4 regions of the Lysinibacillus sp. EB271-A1-10B genome follow, and region 3 is predicted to be linked to each of the others. Evidence: riboswitches for the same ligand, from Rfam matches in the RefSeq annotation. Region 3 holds a riboswitch; each other region holds the start of a gene.
What was found. Region 3 has a riboswitch for lysine ahead of AC3WSK_RS20455 (amino acid permease). Riboswitches for the same ligand answer to the same signal wherever they lie in the genome.
Positions count from the first base shown of each region.

Region 1: it holds a riboswitch for lysine, as region 3 does, so the genes downstream of both, AC3WSK_RS05680 (transporter substrate-binding domain-containing protein) here and AC3WSK_RS20455 (amino acid permease) in region 3, are expected to answer to the same signal.
Region 2: it holds a riboswitch for lysine, as region 3 does, so the genes downstream of both, AC3WSK_RS24845 (aspartate kinase) here and AC3WSK_RS20455 (amino acid permease) in region 3, are expected to answer to the same signal.
Region 4: it holds a riboswitch for lysine, as region 3 does, so the genes downstream of both, AC3WSK_RS23150 (cysteine hydrolase family protein) here and AC3WSK_RS20455 (amino acid permease) in region 3, are expected to answer to the same signal.

Region 1 covers NZ_JBYTDL010000003.1:100,221-103,969, reverse strand. Annotated here, with positions in the region: gene AC3WSK_RS05690 (amino acid ABC transporter ATP-binding protein) at 1-394, opposite strand, end outside; gene AC3WSK_RS05685 (amino acid ABC transporter permease) at 407-1,132, opposite strand; gene AC3WSK_RS05680 (transporter substrate-binding domain-containing protein) at 1,322-2,188, opposite strand; lysine riboswitch at 2,304-2,490, opposite strand; gene odhB (2-oxoglutarate dehydrogenase complex dihydrolipoyllysine-residue succinyltransferase) at 3,089-3,749, opposite strand, start outside.
Region 2 covers NZ_JBYTDL010000035.1:13,966-17,714, forward strand. Annotated here, with positions in the region: gene AC3WSK_RS24840 (methyl-accepting chemotaxis protein) at 1-337, opposite strand, end outside; gene AC3WSK_RS24845 (aspartate kinase) at 723-1,955, opposite strand; lysine riboswitch at 2,170-2,348, opposite strand; gene AC3WSK_RS24850 (hypothetical protein) at 2,550-2,783, shown strand; gene uvrC (excinuclease ABC subunit UvrC) at 2,936-3,749, opposite strand, start outside.
Region 3 covers NZ_JBYTDL010000020.1:89,688-93,436, reverse strand. Annotated here, with positions in the region: gene AC3WSK_RS20465 (nitric oxide synthase oxygenase) at 1-308, shown strand, start outside; gene AC3WSK_RS20460 (CynX/NimT family MFS transporter) at 387-1,595, opposite strand; lysine riboswitch at 1,768-1,944, shown strand; gene AC3WSK_RS20455 (amino acid permease) at 2,028-3,488, shown strand.
Region 4 covers NZ_JBYTDL010000028.1:971-4,719, forward strand. Annotated here, with positions in the region: gene AC3WSK_RS23135 (hypothetical protein) at 1-8, shown strand, start outside; gene AC3WSK_RS23140 (hypothetical protein) at 234-389, opposite strand; gene AC3WSK_RS23145 (hypothetical protein) at 866-1,186, shown strand; lysine riboswitch at 1,948-2,132, shown strand; gene AC3WSK_RS23150 (cysteine hydrolase family protein) at 2,286-3,002, shown strand; partial or broken gene AC3WSK_RS23155 (APC family permease) at 3,100-3,749, shown strand, end outside.

The DNA of each region.
Region 1 (3,749 bases), on a different contig from region 3:
CGTATTGATCCATACCAACAATTTGTAAATATTTTAGTGCCACTTCATCCGCTTCTGCCTTCGAACGCTTTAATACTTTCATTTGACCAACTGTGCAATTTTTTAGCACATTATGATTATTGAATAAGTTAAATTGCTGGAATACCATGCCTAAATGTGTTCGGTACTCTTGGATATTATGTTTATCGTCTAAAATGTTTTCATCTTTATAAAAAATTTGACCGCCACTTGGTGTTTCCAGTAAATTAATGCAGCGTAATAGTGTTGATTTACCAGATCCAGAAGAACCGATTAAGCAGACAACCTCACCCTTTTCTACTTGAAAATTTACATCCTTCAACACTTGGTTACGACCAAATGATTTACTTAAATGCTCTATTTTAATAACTGTCATTTGCTCATCCCCCTATACTGCTTCTTTCTGTTGTTTTTTGTAGGCATCTGGTCCATCCAGTCGCTTTTCAATATACAGTAAAATTCTTGATGCTGTGAATGTCATGACGAAATATAGGATACATGCTATAAAGAAGGATTCGAAATAGCGGAAGTTATTACCCGCAATCGACTTTGTTTGGAAAAATAATTCTGTAACCCCAATAACGTTTAAAACTGCTGTATCTTTAATGTTCATAATTAATTGGTTACCTGTTGCCGGCAATATATTTCGGGCAACTTGTGGTAATACAACATGTAGCATGATTTGAACATGATTCATGCCAATAGCCGATGCGGCCTCGTACTGCCCTTGATCAATGGAAACAATTCCACCTCGTACGATTTCTGCCATATAAGCACCTGTATTTAGTGAAACAACTAAAATACCTGCCGTAATAAAGTGCATATCAATGCCAAATGCTATATCTAATCCGTAAAATACAACCATTGCTTGTACAATCATTGGTGTACCACGGAAGAATTCGACATAGCATGTTAGTAAAAAATTAATGAGCTTTAAGCTATAGAAATTTACACCTTTTTTACGAACCTTTATGGTATGCATAATTCCGATGAAAAATCCGATAAGTGCACCAATAATTGTACTACTAATTGAAATAAGTAATGTATAATAAGCACCTCGTAAAAACATTTGCCAGTTGTTCTCAACAATAGAAATAATCCAATCAAGACTCATGATGTACCTCCTAACAACGTCGTGTTGCTTTTTCGTTACTGTTGTCTCTTAGCTATCAACCACTTTCATTGGGCTTCTGTTTCTTTAATTTTATGAAACTATTAGCTAAGACATTATTATTTTTTTGTGATTGTTATTAAATGAGATGTTATGGAATGCACGGGCTAATAGTTAGCCCGTGCATTCTTGTTATTGTGCTGCTGGTTGGTGGTGGATTGCTTCTTCCATAATTTTTTGACGATCATCTTCTGAAATACCTTTTAAGATTTCATTGATTTTTTCAAGCTCAGCATCACCTTTACGTAAACCAACTGCAATAGATGTATTAGAAACATCTGTATCAAAGCCTTTTTCAAACTTTACATATGTGAATTTATCATTTGTAGCAGCAGCGGAAATACCTTCTGGACGTTCTGCTACATAGCCGTCAATTTTTCCAGCTTCTACTGCTACACGCATTGCTGGGAAGCTATCCATTGCTGTTTGTTTTTTTACACCTTTGATTTGATCAATAACAGTGTAGTTAGATGTATTTAATTGTGAAGTAATTTTTGCACCTGAGAAATCTTGAATAGATGTTGCATTTTCATATTTACTACCTTTTTTAACAACCATTACAAAATCAGATGTATAGTAATTGTCAGTGAAGTCGATTGTCTGCTTGCGCTCTGCAGTAGGTGACATACCTGCTATGATTGCATCTATTTTATTTGATTGTAGAGCTGGTACTAAGCCATCCCATTCCAATTTTACGATGACTAATTCTTTTCCTAAGCCTTCAGCTATTTTTTTCGCCATTTGTACATCATAACCGCCTGCATATTCTGCATTATCGGCAATTTTTACCGCGCCATTTGCATCACTTTGCTGCGTCCAGTTAAACGGAGCATAGCCCGCCTCCATCCCGATTCGGAATTGGCCGCTTTCTTCTTTCTTATCAGTACTTGCACTGCCATTACTAGACGATGTCGTCTCCTTCTTGTCACTAGCACCACAAGCTGCTAGCAAGATTGCTGTCATTACGGTCAACATTAATACTAACCATTTTCTTTTCATGTAACATTCCCCTTTTCTGTAAAAAAATAAGACAACTGTACCAAAAAAGACCTAAGTACTGAACTTAGGTCTTACTTTTTTAACAGTTGCCCAAATCCTCACTAAAATTCCATCATTCCGAGATAGCACAACCTAGTAAACCTGGAAAATAATTCACTAGGACAGTCCTGCACTTATTCACTGCAGACCCAGCATAAAAGTACGAGCTCCTTTTATACTTCGGCGATAGTTCCTTCTCCATTGCGTCTTCGCTTGCTTATACTCAACAATGAACTAATAAATACCGCGCCTCTACCTCACAATAGGATAAATGTGAGGTTTGTATATTTAATTGATATTAAGATACTACTATAAAAACAATATTTTCGTCAAGACAATTTTATTACTTTTCTGATTAATTACAATATTAGGGTTTTTTAGCCTTTTAAAGACATATATACACTTTTGCAAAGTCGAAAATGATTTATTCGAATGTTTTGTCGAGAAAGTCCGTAAAATCGCCCATGCTCCATTGTACGTACTCCAACCAACTTATATACGTGGATACGCTTGTAACACACGCGACAAAGAACTGATTTTTCAGAAATCAAGCAAATAATTAATATTTAAATTATTTTATAGTAATTCAAAAGAAATTGTTGAACTGTAAAGATAACACCATTTGCACTATACGCATTTTTACTGTGAAGCTTTCACAAACGATCGGACAACTTTTCCGTTGATTCAGCTCTTCTTTCGGTCGCTTCGCTTGCTTTATCCGTCACTCCGACTCATTTATCCGTCGTTCTGACTCTTCTATCCGTCACTTTGGCTCTTTTATCCTTCCCTCCCACAAATGCTTCATAAAAAGCTAAAAAACCTTGCGAAACGATGTTCGCAAGGTTTTAAGAAACTCAGGAATTAAGAATTTAATAATAAATCTTCTGGGTTTTCAAGTAGTTCTTTAACAGTTTTAAGGAAGCCTACAGAATCTTTACCATCGATAATACGGTGGTCATAAGAAAGTGCCAAGTACATCATTGGGCGAATTTCTACTTCACCATTCACTTCAACTGGACGTTTTTTGATTGAGTGCATACCAAGGATACCAGCTTGTGTACCATTCATGATAGGTGTAGACATTAATGAACCGAATACACCACCATTTGTAATTGTGAATGAGCCACCTGAAAGATCTGCTAAACCTAATTTTTTGTCGCGTGCTTTTTTAGCTAGGTCTGCAATTGAATCTTCAATTTCAGCAAAGTTTTTGCGGTCAGCGTCACGTACTACTGGTACTACTAAACCTTCTTCTGTTGATACAGCTACACCGATATCAAAGAAGTTGTTTAAGTGAATTTCATCGCCTGAGATTTGTGCATTCACATATGGGTATTTTTTAAGTGCTGCAACTACAGCTTTTGTGAAGAATGACATGAAACCAAGTTTAGAGCCAGTTGACTCGAAGAATTGGTCTTTTTTACGAGAACGTAAAGCCATAACGTTTGTCATATCTACTTCGTTAAATGTTGTTAACATTGCTGTAGATTGTTTTACTTCAAGTAAGCGTTTTGCAATTGTT
Region 2 (3,749 bases), on a different contig from region 3:
CCTCTACAAGGAGTAATGAATGTTGTTTGATTTCTTGAATGTTTGCATTAACATTTTGCTCAACTGCAAGTATCTCTTCTGTATTTGACGACATTTCTTCACTCATTGCTGAAATATCCCCTACACTTGCTGAGACATTTTGAACCTTTAAAGCCGTTTGAAAATTTATTAACTCCATATGTGCAAGTACAAAGTCTAAAATCGCATTTTTCACATCAATACTGTCCTGCTCAAGTTCTAATTCCAGAATTCGCTTTTTTAATATTTTTATTTCTAAATCGTTGTGTTGCTCAACGCTTTCATCCACTGGCTTTTGAAACAAACCGAATAACACCATATTAACTCCCACCTTCCCCTTGGAAAAACATGTCACATTTTATTATATAATAATAAAATTAGATAAAGTATGAAATTAATGTAAACAAAAAAAGATGTGCCATTTAATGACACATCCTATTCAATATTATATGTAAAGCGCTTGTTCTAAAATCAATTATGCCTCGGCATAATTGCGTCCGGAATCGGTTTTGAGCTTAGGCCAGCAGATGTTTTTTGTGCGGAAGCGCAGTGCTAACGTAGCGTCAGCAACACGAGGGCCGACACGATGTCGGTCATTTCGGTAATGCCACAGGACGTGGCGTTCTTAGACTGAGTTCCTTTATTTCAGCAAATATTTGGATACCCTCTGAAAAGTGACTTAAAGGAGATTTCTGTACCTGTCGCTACGCTTTCGGAGACATTTGCTGAAAGAGGTTAAATTCGTCATGTAATGCATTTGCTGCACGAATCATTTCGTCCTGAGGAACAACGACAGACACTTTTATTTCAGAAGTACTTACCATTTTTACAGGGATATCTTCACGACGTAAACGATCAAACATACGGGCAGCCACCCCCGGATTAGATGCCATTCCTGAACCAATAATAGAAACTTTCGCTAAACCGATTTCAAAATCAGCAAAACTAAACCCTAGTGATACTTTACTATCTTCTAGGACACGTAATGCATCAGCGAACTCCTCTTTTAAAATAGTGAATGATACAGTCGGCTTTAAGCCATCAATTATTGCTTGTACGATTATATCAACGTTTATGCGATTTTCTGCAAGTATTGTGAATATATCTGCTAACGAAGCATTAGAATAAGCATCATACCCTACCGTGAGGCGAATAACGTCTGACTCATAGGCAACACCACGGACAATTAAATTTTTCTCCATTTCAACTTCCTCCTTCAATAAAGTACCTTCTGTATCTTTTTCGCTTGACCGAATGGTAACTGGGATTTGAAACTTCTTTGCTATTTCTACAGCCCGTGGGTGTAAAATTTGTGATCCTAAGTTTGATAGCTCTAGCATTTCATCATAGGAAATTTCTTTTAACTTTTGTGCCCCGGCAACCTGACTTGGATCAGCTGTATAGACTCCATCCACATTCGTATAAATATCTACGCGCTCCGCCTCTAAAGCTGCAGCAATAGCTAAAGCCGTCGTCTCCGCACCACCTTTACCAAGCGTCGTAATATTCCGTGAATTATTGATTCCCTGTCCCCCTGCAATGACGACGATTTTTCCCCGAGTAAAATACTCTTCTATTCGACTAGCTTCTAGCCCATCAATTCGTGCATTGCCATACACCTCATCAGTTTGAATACCTGCTTGCCAGCCTGTTAATGACACTGCATCATAACCTTCTTCCTGCAAAGCAATTGCCACTAATGCACATGATAGTTGTGAGCTTGTTGTCAATAGTACGTCTAGTTCATGTTTAGACGCATTGTCCGATAGATTACAAGCCATCTTTGCTAATTCTTTAGACGTCCCTCTCATTGCTGTAGTGACAACGACAATATCAAAACCACTTTCCTTTTGTGCAATCACCTTTTTCGCAACATCTTGAATGTGTTCAGATGATGCTAATGCAGCACCACCAAATTTCATCACAATTCTATCCATCTTCATTCTCCTTCGTATTTAATCATTTCGCTGATTATAAAGTAGCTATAACTTTGCAGCTATTCACAAAAAATATCGCAAAAGCAAATAACACCCTTCAACTCTTAGGTAAGAGTAACAGCCTTGAAAAAATGTTGTTTCGAGGAATCTAAAAAGGCAGCTCTCACATAACGTGAAAGCTGCCTATAACATGTACAATAAAAGTAACTTGCGCATGTGTGATAGCTCTCCGAAACGTTTAGAATCGACAGTCTTACATCTCTTAAATGTAAAACCAGCACAACATCGGAAACAACGATGCTCCACTTCGGCAAGTTCCCCTTTCATACATTTTCACTGGACTTGTTCGTCCTCGTATGTACTACTCTTGAACCTTGCACCTCTATCATCACTAAAAAGTGATTGTATTTAATTGAATCTTAGCGAAGAAATTTCCAATTTAATAAGTAGAAACTACTTAAAAACTAAGATGCTGTGTATGACATTGCTATATTGAATAGCTATGTTATATACAAACCTTAGCATACGTCTAATCCTTTGACAATGTCTCTTGTATAAAATCAATTTCGCCTTGGCGTAATTGTAGCTACGACTTTGCTTTCGCTACAGATAAACAATGCGTCCGAAATCGGCTTTGTGCTTAGGCCTGCAGATGTTTTTTGTGCGAAAGCGAAGCGACAGCAACATGTTTTTGTCTGTGCGAAAGCGAAGCGACAGCAACAACACGAGGGCCGACAGGTTGTCGGTCATTTCGGTAATGCCACAGGACGTGGCGTTTTTACCGATGAAGGTCAGTTAACCGTTATCGCACGGATGCGATGGTTTTAGGCTAACATCCCCTGTGAACTCTTTTCCGATTCCGTGAGATCCGCCGGAGGCTCTATTTTCATTCAGCAAATGTCTTTTGTACCGAAAGCGTAGTGACAGGTACAGGCGTTTGGACACCCACCGAAAAGGAATTCCATCTACATTCATCTCACTTACCCTTCGGATGTAGTGTTTTCTTCTGAATGAAAATAAGTGTGGATATTGCTAGCTAGACTTGCTGGCATCCCCGCTTCCTGTAATGCTTGCACACTTGCCTCACGAATTTTTTTGACAGAGCCAAAATGCTTAAGTAATTGCTGTTTTCGCTTTGGACCAACTCCCTCTATTTGATCGAGAACAGATTGTATAGCATGCTTCTCGTGCTGCTGTCGTAAGAAAGTAATAGCAAAGCGGTGTACTTCGTCTTGAATTCGTTGCAGTAAATAGAAGCCATCACTTGTGCGCTTTAATGCAATTACTTCAGGTGGATCACCAAATAGAAGCTGAGACGTATTATGCTTGTCATCTTTTGCTAATCCGGCAATTGGAATGACAAGGCCGAGCTCATCCTCTAATACTTCCCGCGCGACTTCCATTTGCCCCTTCCCGCCATCAATTAGTACTAAATCTGGTAAAGGTAGACCTTCCTTTAATACTCGTGTATAGCGACGACGGATCACTTCCTGCATTGCCCCGTAATCATCGTGCTTAGCAGCTGTACGTGTTTTGTATTTTCGATACTCCTTCTTTGCAGGTTTACCATCGATAAATACAACCATTGCAGATACAGCATCTGTTCCATGCATATGACTATTATCGAAAGATTCGATCCGTAAAGGCACAGAAATGCCCATAGCTTCACCGAGCGCCTCACATGCTCCTATTGTTCGTTCTTCCTGACGTTCAATAAGCTGGAACTTCGCTGCAACAGCAATTTCAGCATTTTTAATCGCTAAATCAACAAGCTCTTTTTTTTGCCCACGTTTT
Region 3 (3,749 bases):
TAGCAGAAATTTTTAACCTTGATACAGCTAAACAGGCATCTCTATGGCGTGACCGAGCATTAGTTGAGCTGAATATGGCCGTTCTACATTCTTTTAAAGAAGATGGGGTGAGCATTGTAGATCATCATACAGCTGCACAACAATTTAAATTGTTTGAGGAAGCAGAAGCAGCAGCAAATCGTGAGGTTACAGGCAATTGGACATGGTTGATTCCACCTCTTTCGCCAGCTACAACTCATATTTATCACAAGCCTTATGTTAATGTTTACAATACACCGAACTATTTTTATCAGAAACCACCTTATTAATAGAGAAAGGCAGCTCACGTTAACTTATTTCAGCGGGTGTCCAAACACCCGCTGAAATAAGATCATGCGCTACCTTTTTTAATTTACATATTCATTTTTAGAAGCTCTAAATGAACATAAGAAGAGTATGAATGCTACGACAACAAATAACCAACCAGTAATATCCCAGCCACCGAATATATCATGTAAATAACCGAATAAGATTGGACCGATTGCAGCTAATAAATACCCCAATGATTGTGCAAAACCTGATAAATCAGCTGCCTCAAAAGCGGTACGGGTACGTAATGTAAAGAACATCATCGCTAATGAGAATGAAGCTCCTCCGGCTAAGCCTAGTAGTACCATCCAAAGTATAGCGAGGTTTGTCCATTCCATTACTAGTCCGATAAAACCAATTAAGTAAAATGCCGTAAACATGAATACGAGAGGTCGCTGAGATGTCATTTTACTAGCGATAATAGGCACAGCTAAGGCCATTGGTACTTGTGAAAATTGCATGATGGAAAACATCCATCCTGCACGATCTGCAGCTAATCCTTGTGCTATATATATTTCAGGAATCCAAGCAGCGGTTGTATAGAATAATAACGACTGAAATCCCATAGCTCCCGCTACTGCCCAAGTTACAGGTGATTTCCATAAAGGTGTACGTTCTTTCGTAGTTTTAACATTAGGCTCCGGCTTATTAAATTTCAACTGTGGAATCCAAATTAAAATGGTTAACACCACGAGAACAAGTGCGACTGCCAGTGCACCTTGCCAGCCAATTGATGAATGGGCAACAGGATAGCTAATGCCAGCGCCGAGCCCAGCTGTCAAATTCATCGACATTGTGAAAAAGGCCATAAGTAAACCTACGTGATAAGGAAACTTCAATTTAAGTAATCCTGGAATAAGTACGTTACCGAATGAAATGGCTATACCAATTAGCGCAGTGCCAAATACGAGCAAACTAGTTGTACCGAGGGAGCGCAGTACAATCCCTAATGCCAAAAGAATAGTCGATAAAAATAATGTTAGTTCTAGCCCGATTTTACGTGCGACAATTGGTACGAAAGGTGAGATAATTGCAAATGCTAGCAATGGGATTGTTGTTAGAAAGCCCGCTAATGCATAGGATATGCCGAGGTCTTCTCGGATAAAGGAAATAATAGGTCCAACAACTGTTAGCGGCATCCGTAATGTCGAGGCAATACAAATTACGCCGATCACTAGTAATAATGTTGTACCTTTCCAGTTAATTTTCCTGCTAGGATAAGTATCGGTATGTTCATGAGTAGTCAAATAAATCCCCCCTGTTAGAACAATTATGATTGAACCACTATACCACTTTATCACAATAATAAAAATAGTTGAAAATTCACAAAATATAGAATGTTACTTGAGTTATTGAAATGCCATATGTCATATGTTAGAATAATATTCATCATAAATTTAATAATATGCCTCATGTTTATATTGAGGTAGAGGTCGCGGTATTTAAGAGTATGCTAATGGAAATGACAAGCATTTAAGATATTAGTTGAAAGGAAATACTGCCGAAGTGTGAGGGGACTTGAAAACCTCATGCTGGGGCTGTCTCCGAAAGGAACAGAACTGTCACGTTTGGACAACGTGTTGAGCTATCATTTTGAAAGAACAGAGGATTTACTTAGCCATCACTGCCGTTCATGTGATGGCATTTTTTTCGCCTCTTAAAAGGAAGGAAGTTAAATTGTGAATGAAATTAAAGTCAATCAGCTCGGCCATAAAGCGCCAAAGTTGAAAAAAGAATTAAAAAGCCGTCACATTACAATGATTTCATTAGGCGGTACAATCGGTACAGGATTGTTTTTAGCTAGTGGTGGTGCCATTGCACAAGCAGGTCCTGGCGGTGCACTTCTTGCTTATGCATTAATCGGTATCATGGTTTACTTTTTAATGACGAGCTTAGGTGAAATGGCAGCCTATATGCCATCATCGGGCTCATTTAGTACGTATGCTACAAAATTTGTGGATCCAGCTCTAGGCTTTGCACTTGGTTGGAACTATTGGTACAACTGGGCAATTACAATTGCGGCAGAAATTTCTGCTGTATCATTGATTATGAAATATTGGTTCCCAGATAGCTCATCAGCACTTTGGACTGTTTTATTTATTGCTGTTGTATTATCGTTCAATCTATTATCGGTAAAAAGCTATGGTGAAAGTGAATATTGGTTTGCCATGATAAAGGTTGTAACTGTAATCATTTTTATTATCATCAGTTTCTTAATGATATTTGGTATTTTAGGAGGAAACGCTCCGGTAGGCTTTACGAATTTCTTTATTAGTGATGGACCATTCCACGGTGGTTTCCTTGCTACATTTGGTATTTTCTTAGCTGCGGGATTCTCGTTCCAAGGAACAGAATTACTTGGAATAACAGCAGGTGAAACAGATGATCCTGGTAAAAATATTCCGAAAGCTGTTAAGTCCGTTTTCTGGCGAATTCTTTTATTCTATATTTTAGCGATCGGTGCAATTGGTCTGTTGATTCCGTTTACAGATGCACGTTTGCTATCTGAAGATATCGCTGTTTCACCATTTACACTGGTGTTCGATCGTTTAGGAATTGCCTTTGCTGCATCATTGATGAATGCTATCATTCTAACGGCAATGCTGTCAGCAGGGAATTCAGGGCTGTACGCATCTTCTCGTATGCTTTGGCAATTAGCGGTAGATGGACATGCACCTAAATTTTTCGCTAAACTAAGCCGTCGAGGAATTCCGATTTACGCATTACTGGCGACTTTAGCTGTCGGCTCCCTAGCATTTTTAGCTTCATTCTTTGGTGATGGTGTGGTCTACATGTGGCTTCTAAATGCCTCTGGGATGTCTGGCTTCATTGCTTGGCTAGGAATTGCATTTAGCCATTACCGTTTCCGTCGAGCGTTCGATGTACAGGGATTAGATCCAAAATTGTTGCCGTATAAAGCAAAATTATTCCCATTCGGTCCGCTATTTGCCTTTACGGTTTGTATGATTGTTGTTATTGGACAAAACTACAATGCCTTTATGGGTGGTTCAGTAGATTGGTACGGAGTCCTTGTCTCGTATATCGGTATTCCACTGTTCTTACTGTTATGGCTTGGCTATAAAATTAAGCATAAAACAAAAATGCTTCCGCTTGAGCAATGTGATTTAAAAGTAGATTAATAAATAATAAACTGTCCTGTGAGCCGTAGAAAATGGCTTGCAGGGCAGTTTTTTTAGTTGAAAAATGAATTTGCAAGCTCAAACATATAATCTTGTCAGAGAAAAAACTGTCAGTGAAAAGTAAAATCCTTTAAGCCTCAAAAACTGCATCCCCATAATAGTGAACACTGATACGTTTTTATAGTTTTTCAGACCGTCCATCCATTTTTGGTACCCAACCTTAATATGGTAAACTGTTTTAGAAATGAATAACCACTAAAT
Region 4 (3,749 bases), on a different contig from region 3:
CAAAATAAAAAGTTAAAACTACCATTGTCTTAGGTTATTCTTAAGATCGAATGCGAAAGCGAAACAGTGTGTCATGAAGGAAAAAAGTAAGTGGTAATCAGCCCGGAATTATTTCCGTTTTTTTTGTACTTTAAGAAATCGAAAGAGATGGATCTAGGTGATGTTTACACAATAAGAAAAGCCCCAATACACACCTATTTCTAAGGTGAATATTGGGATTTTGTTTATCACTATTAACGTTTATTTTCATTTTGAATATTACTGAAATCTACTTCTTCAGCGAACTCTTCTCTGTTTTCATTTTTACGTTCTCTGTTAGCATTTTGATTTTGATTCTGCTGTTTTTTGTTGTCTTGAGTTTTATTATTTTTATGTTTATTATTACCCATGTCATCTCACCTCCACCATTAGTGTGAGAGAAAGATGATTTTTTATCCGCATAACTTACAATTAATTAGTGAAATATTTGTGATGAAACAAAAGGTATGGATATAGTAACATTTTCACCTCCACTTTCTGAGAACGCAGCCGGTAATGTTAAATCACTTGTTAGTGGTTACTTGTCTCATCTTAGAAAGTTTAATTCTTAGATTCTGATGGAACTGCAGATCCATCTGCTCAAGCAGAAAAAGACTACTAATCGTGTATATACTCGTAAGAAGAAAATGGAAGTTGATGTTCCTTATCCATCGATCGAGCGGGTTGAGTTTTATCTTGTAAAGTGGGACGGCCTTAAGATCTACCAAAGAAAATGATAAAAGAACTAATTTCCAGTAATGGATTCTTTTGTTGTGCAAAGGATTGAAGATATTTTCGAAGAGATTATATAATGAAGCATGTGTTAAAATTTTTATGGAGGTGGACTATGAAGACGGAAATGATTATGACCGTAGTTTTAATTTTAGGAATGGTAATCTTAATAGACAAAATATACGGAAAAATTAATATAGAAAATTATTCTCCTATTTGGGAGTATTTTTCTAAAGCAATTCTCTATGGGTTTATTGCTAGCGTTACACTATTCTATGGAAAGGAATCGCTAAGAGATGTTAATCCACTAGAATGGGCCATCATTGCAGTTTCAGCAATAGAAGGAACAGGAAACTATATTAATTATGTAAAAGAATCAAAAAGAAGAAAAGAAGAAAAGAAGAAAAGAAGAAAAGAAGAAAAAAGAAAGACTTGAGTTAATCAAACTTAGATACATAATGGAAAATAATTCTTCAACTTAATAGAGTTGCTTATCAAAAAGGGATTGCCTATTAGCGAAGGTGGTTGTGCTGCTGCTGCGACCTTTTATTACTGTTTTATATCATGATATTTTTAGTAGCGTAGAAGTAAATGTATATGCTCAATAAAACGGAATATAATTTTAGAGGTGCCTTACTTATAGCTGGTAATATAAGTAGGGCATTTTTGTGTATTAATAGACTACTTAATTAGAAGCTTGTTTTTCTGAGAAGTTTTTTACTATGTGTTAGATGATTTTTTTCTATAGGACAAAAATTTTTAAAAAAAATTGCGTGGGGGGTAAACCTCCCTCTTCGAACAATTGTTTACGGCGTTAGTCGGAATCCACTATGATTTGGGTAATGCTAAATATGGTAGCCCAAAATATTCCTAAAGGGGTGGATGCCGTGCAAACTCGGCAAAATAATCAAAATTATCGCTGGGGTAATTTATGAATTATATTGTGAATCGTGAGCGTTAATAAGGGAACGGTTTATAGGTAATGAAAAATCAAGAGGTGAATAATTAAATGCTTATACAATTGTTGATGTATTGTGGTATTTATTGTAAATAGTTATTATTTAAACTGTTTTGATTGTCATTTTTTTGTGGTTGTGCGCGATAAATCTTATAAAATATAGTAGATTTTAAAGTTGACATATAAAAAACGCAATAATATAATTATTTAAAATAATCAAATAATTCACACTTTTCTGATAGTTAGGTAGAGGCGCGGCAGTTAACAGTACCTAATGGAGTCCGAGAAGATGAAGAAGTTAGATAGAAGGAAGTGTCGCCGAAGTATGTGATGAGTTCTCGCCATCATATACTGGGGCTGTAGCGAATAGTTGCAGGACTGTCTTCGTAAACATACGTGTTTATGAAGTTGTGCTATCTCTGTTTAGACAAACAGTGGGAATTTTAAATGGTCGATTCATTTTAAGTTTCTAGAAATGAGTAGGTCATTTTTGTGTTAGACAGATTCTTTTACACAAAGAGTCTATATTTTATTTGTCTATACATTTTGGAATCAGAGGTATTTTGGAGGGGATTTTATGGATAATACATCAACATTATATTATGAATTTTTACCGACTGACGGTCAAAAAATAAACGTGAACCCTTATAAAACAGCATTACTAATAGTAGACATGCAACATCAGTTTATTAGCCGAGACGGATTAGACGCGCAGGTTGCAAGAGAAAAGGGCATGTTTGATCAGTGGGAATACTTTTTTGATCGTATCGACAATTTAACGATCCCGAACAATAAAAAGCTTTTAGATTTTTTCCGTACTAATAAATTAGAAGTAACATTTGGTCGCATTGCTTGCCATCATAAAGATGGACGAGATCGTTCTCCTGTACAACGCCGGACAGGGTGGAACAATATTTTATTGCCAATCGGTGACCCAGGAGCGGAGATGGTGGATGAATTAAAGCCTCTTGATGACGAAATTGTTGTAAATAAAACGACAGATAGCGTATTAAGTGGTACGAATTATGAATTTTTACTGCGTAATATGGGCATTGAAACAGTAGTTTGTACAGGTGTTGTAACAGATCAATGTGTTGCTTCAACAGTTCGAAGTTTAGCTGACGCAGGATTTGAAGTTATTTTAGTGGAAGATGCATGTGCAGCTGCAACGCAACAGCTTCATGATGCTGAAATTATGATTATGAATCAAATTTATTGCCAAGTGATGAGTACAGATGAAGTAATTGATTTAGTAACGGAAGAACTATCAAAACGCGAACCAATGAATCTGTGAGAGGAAATGGACTATGAGTCAAACACCAAATGATCATACACCACAGTTAAAGCGTGTTTTAACATTAAAAGATTTAGTCATTTATGGTATTGCTTTTATGACACCGATTGCGCCAGCTTATATTTATGGCTTTGCAGCAGAGTCTACAAGTGGAATGTTGCCATTAGCCTACTTGATTGCGATGGTTGCAATGATGTTTTCTGCATATAGTTACGGTCGAATGGCTGCTGTTTTTCCAAATGGAGGGTCGACTTATACATATACCCAACGTGCTATCAATCCGCATTTAGGTTTTTTTGCAGGTTGGGCAATGTTTATGGATTATGTCTTAGTGCCACTCATTGTATTCATGGTAGGTGCTTCATATGCGAATGCATTAATACCATCTGTTCCGTATTGGGTATGGGTGTTATTAATTGCAGGTATTATAACTACTGTCAATATTCTAGGTATTGGCATCGCAGCAAAAACAAATCAAACCCTCGTTATGTTTATGGGAATTGTAGTCGTTATTTTTGTGATTTTTTGAGTAAAGACAATTGTCGGTGCGGAAAGTGATACGTCGCTCTTTACTGTTGCACCGTTTTTCAACGATGAAAAATTCGTTATGTCTGCAATTATTTCTGGTGCAACAATGGCCTGCTTCTCGTTTTTAGGGTTCGATTCGATTACAACACTTTCAGAAGAGGCAGTCAATCCAAAAGAGGATATTTGGAAGGCAGCTATTTTAGCTTGTTTAATCGGAGG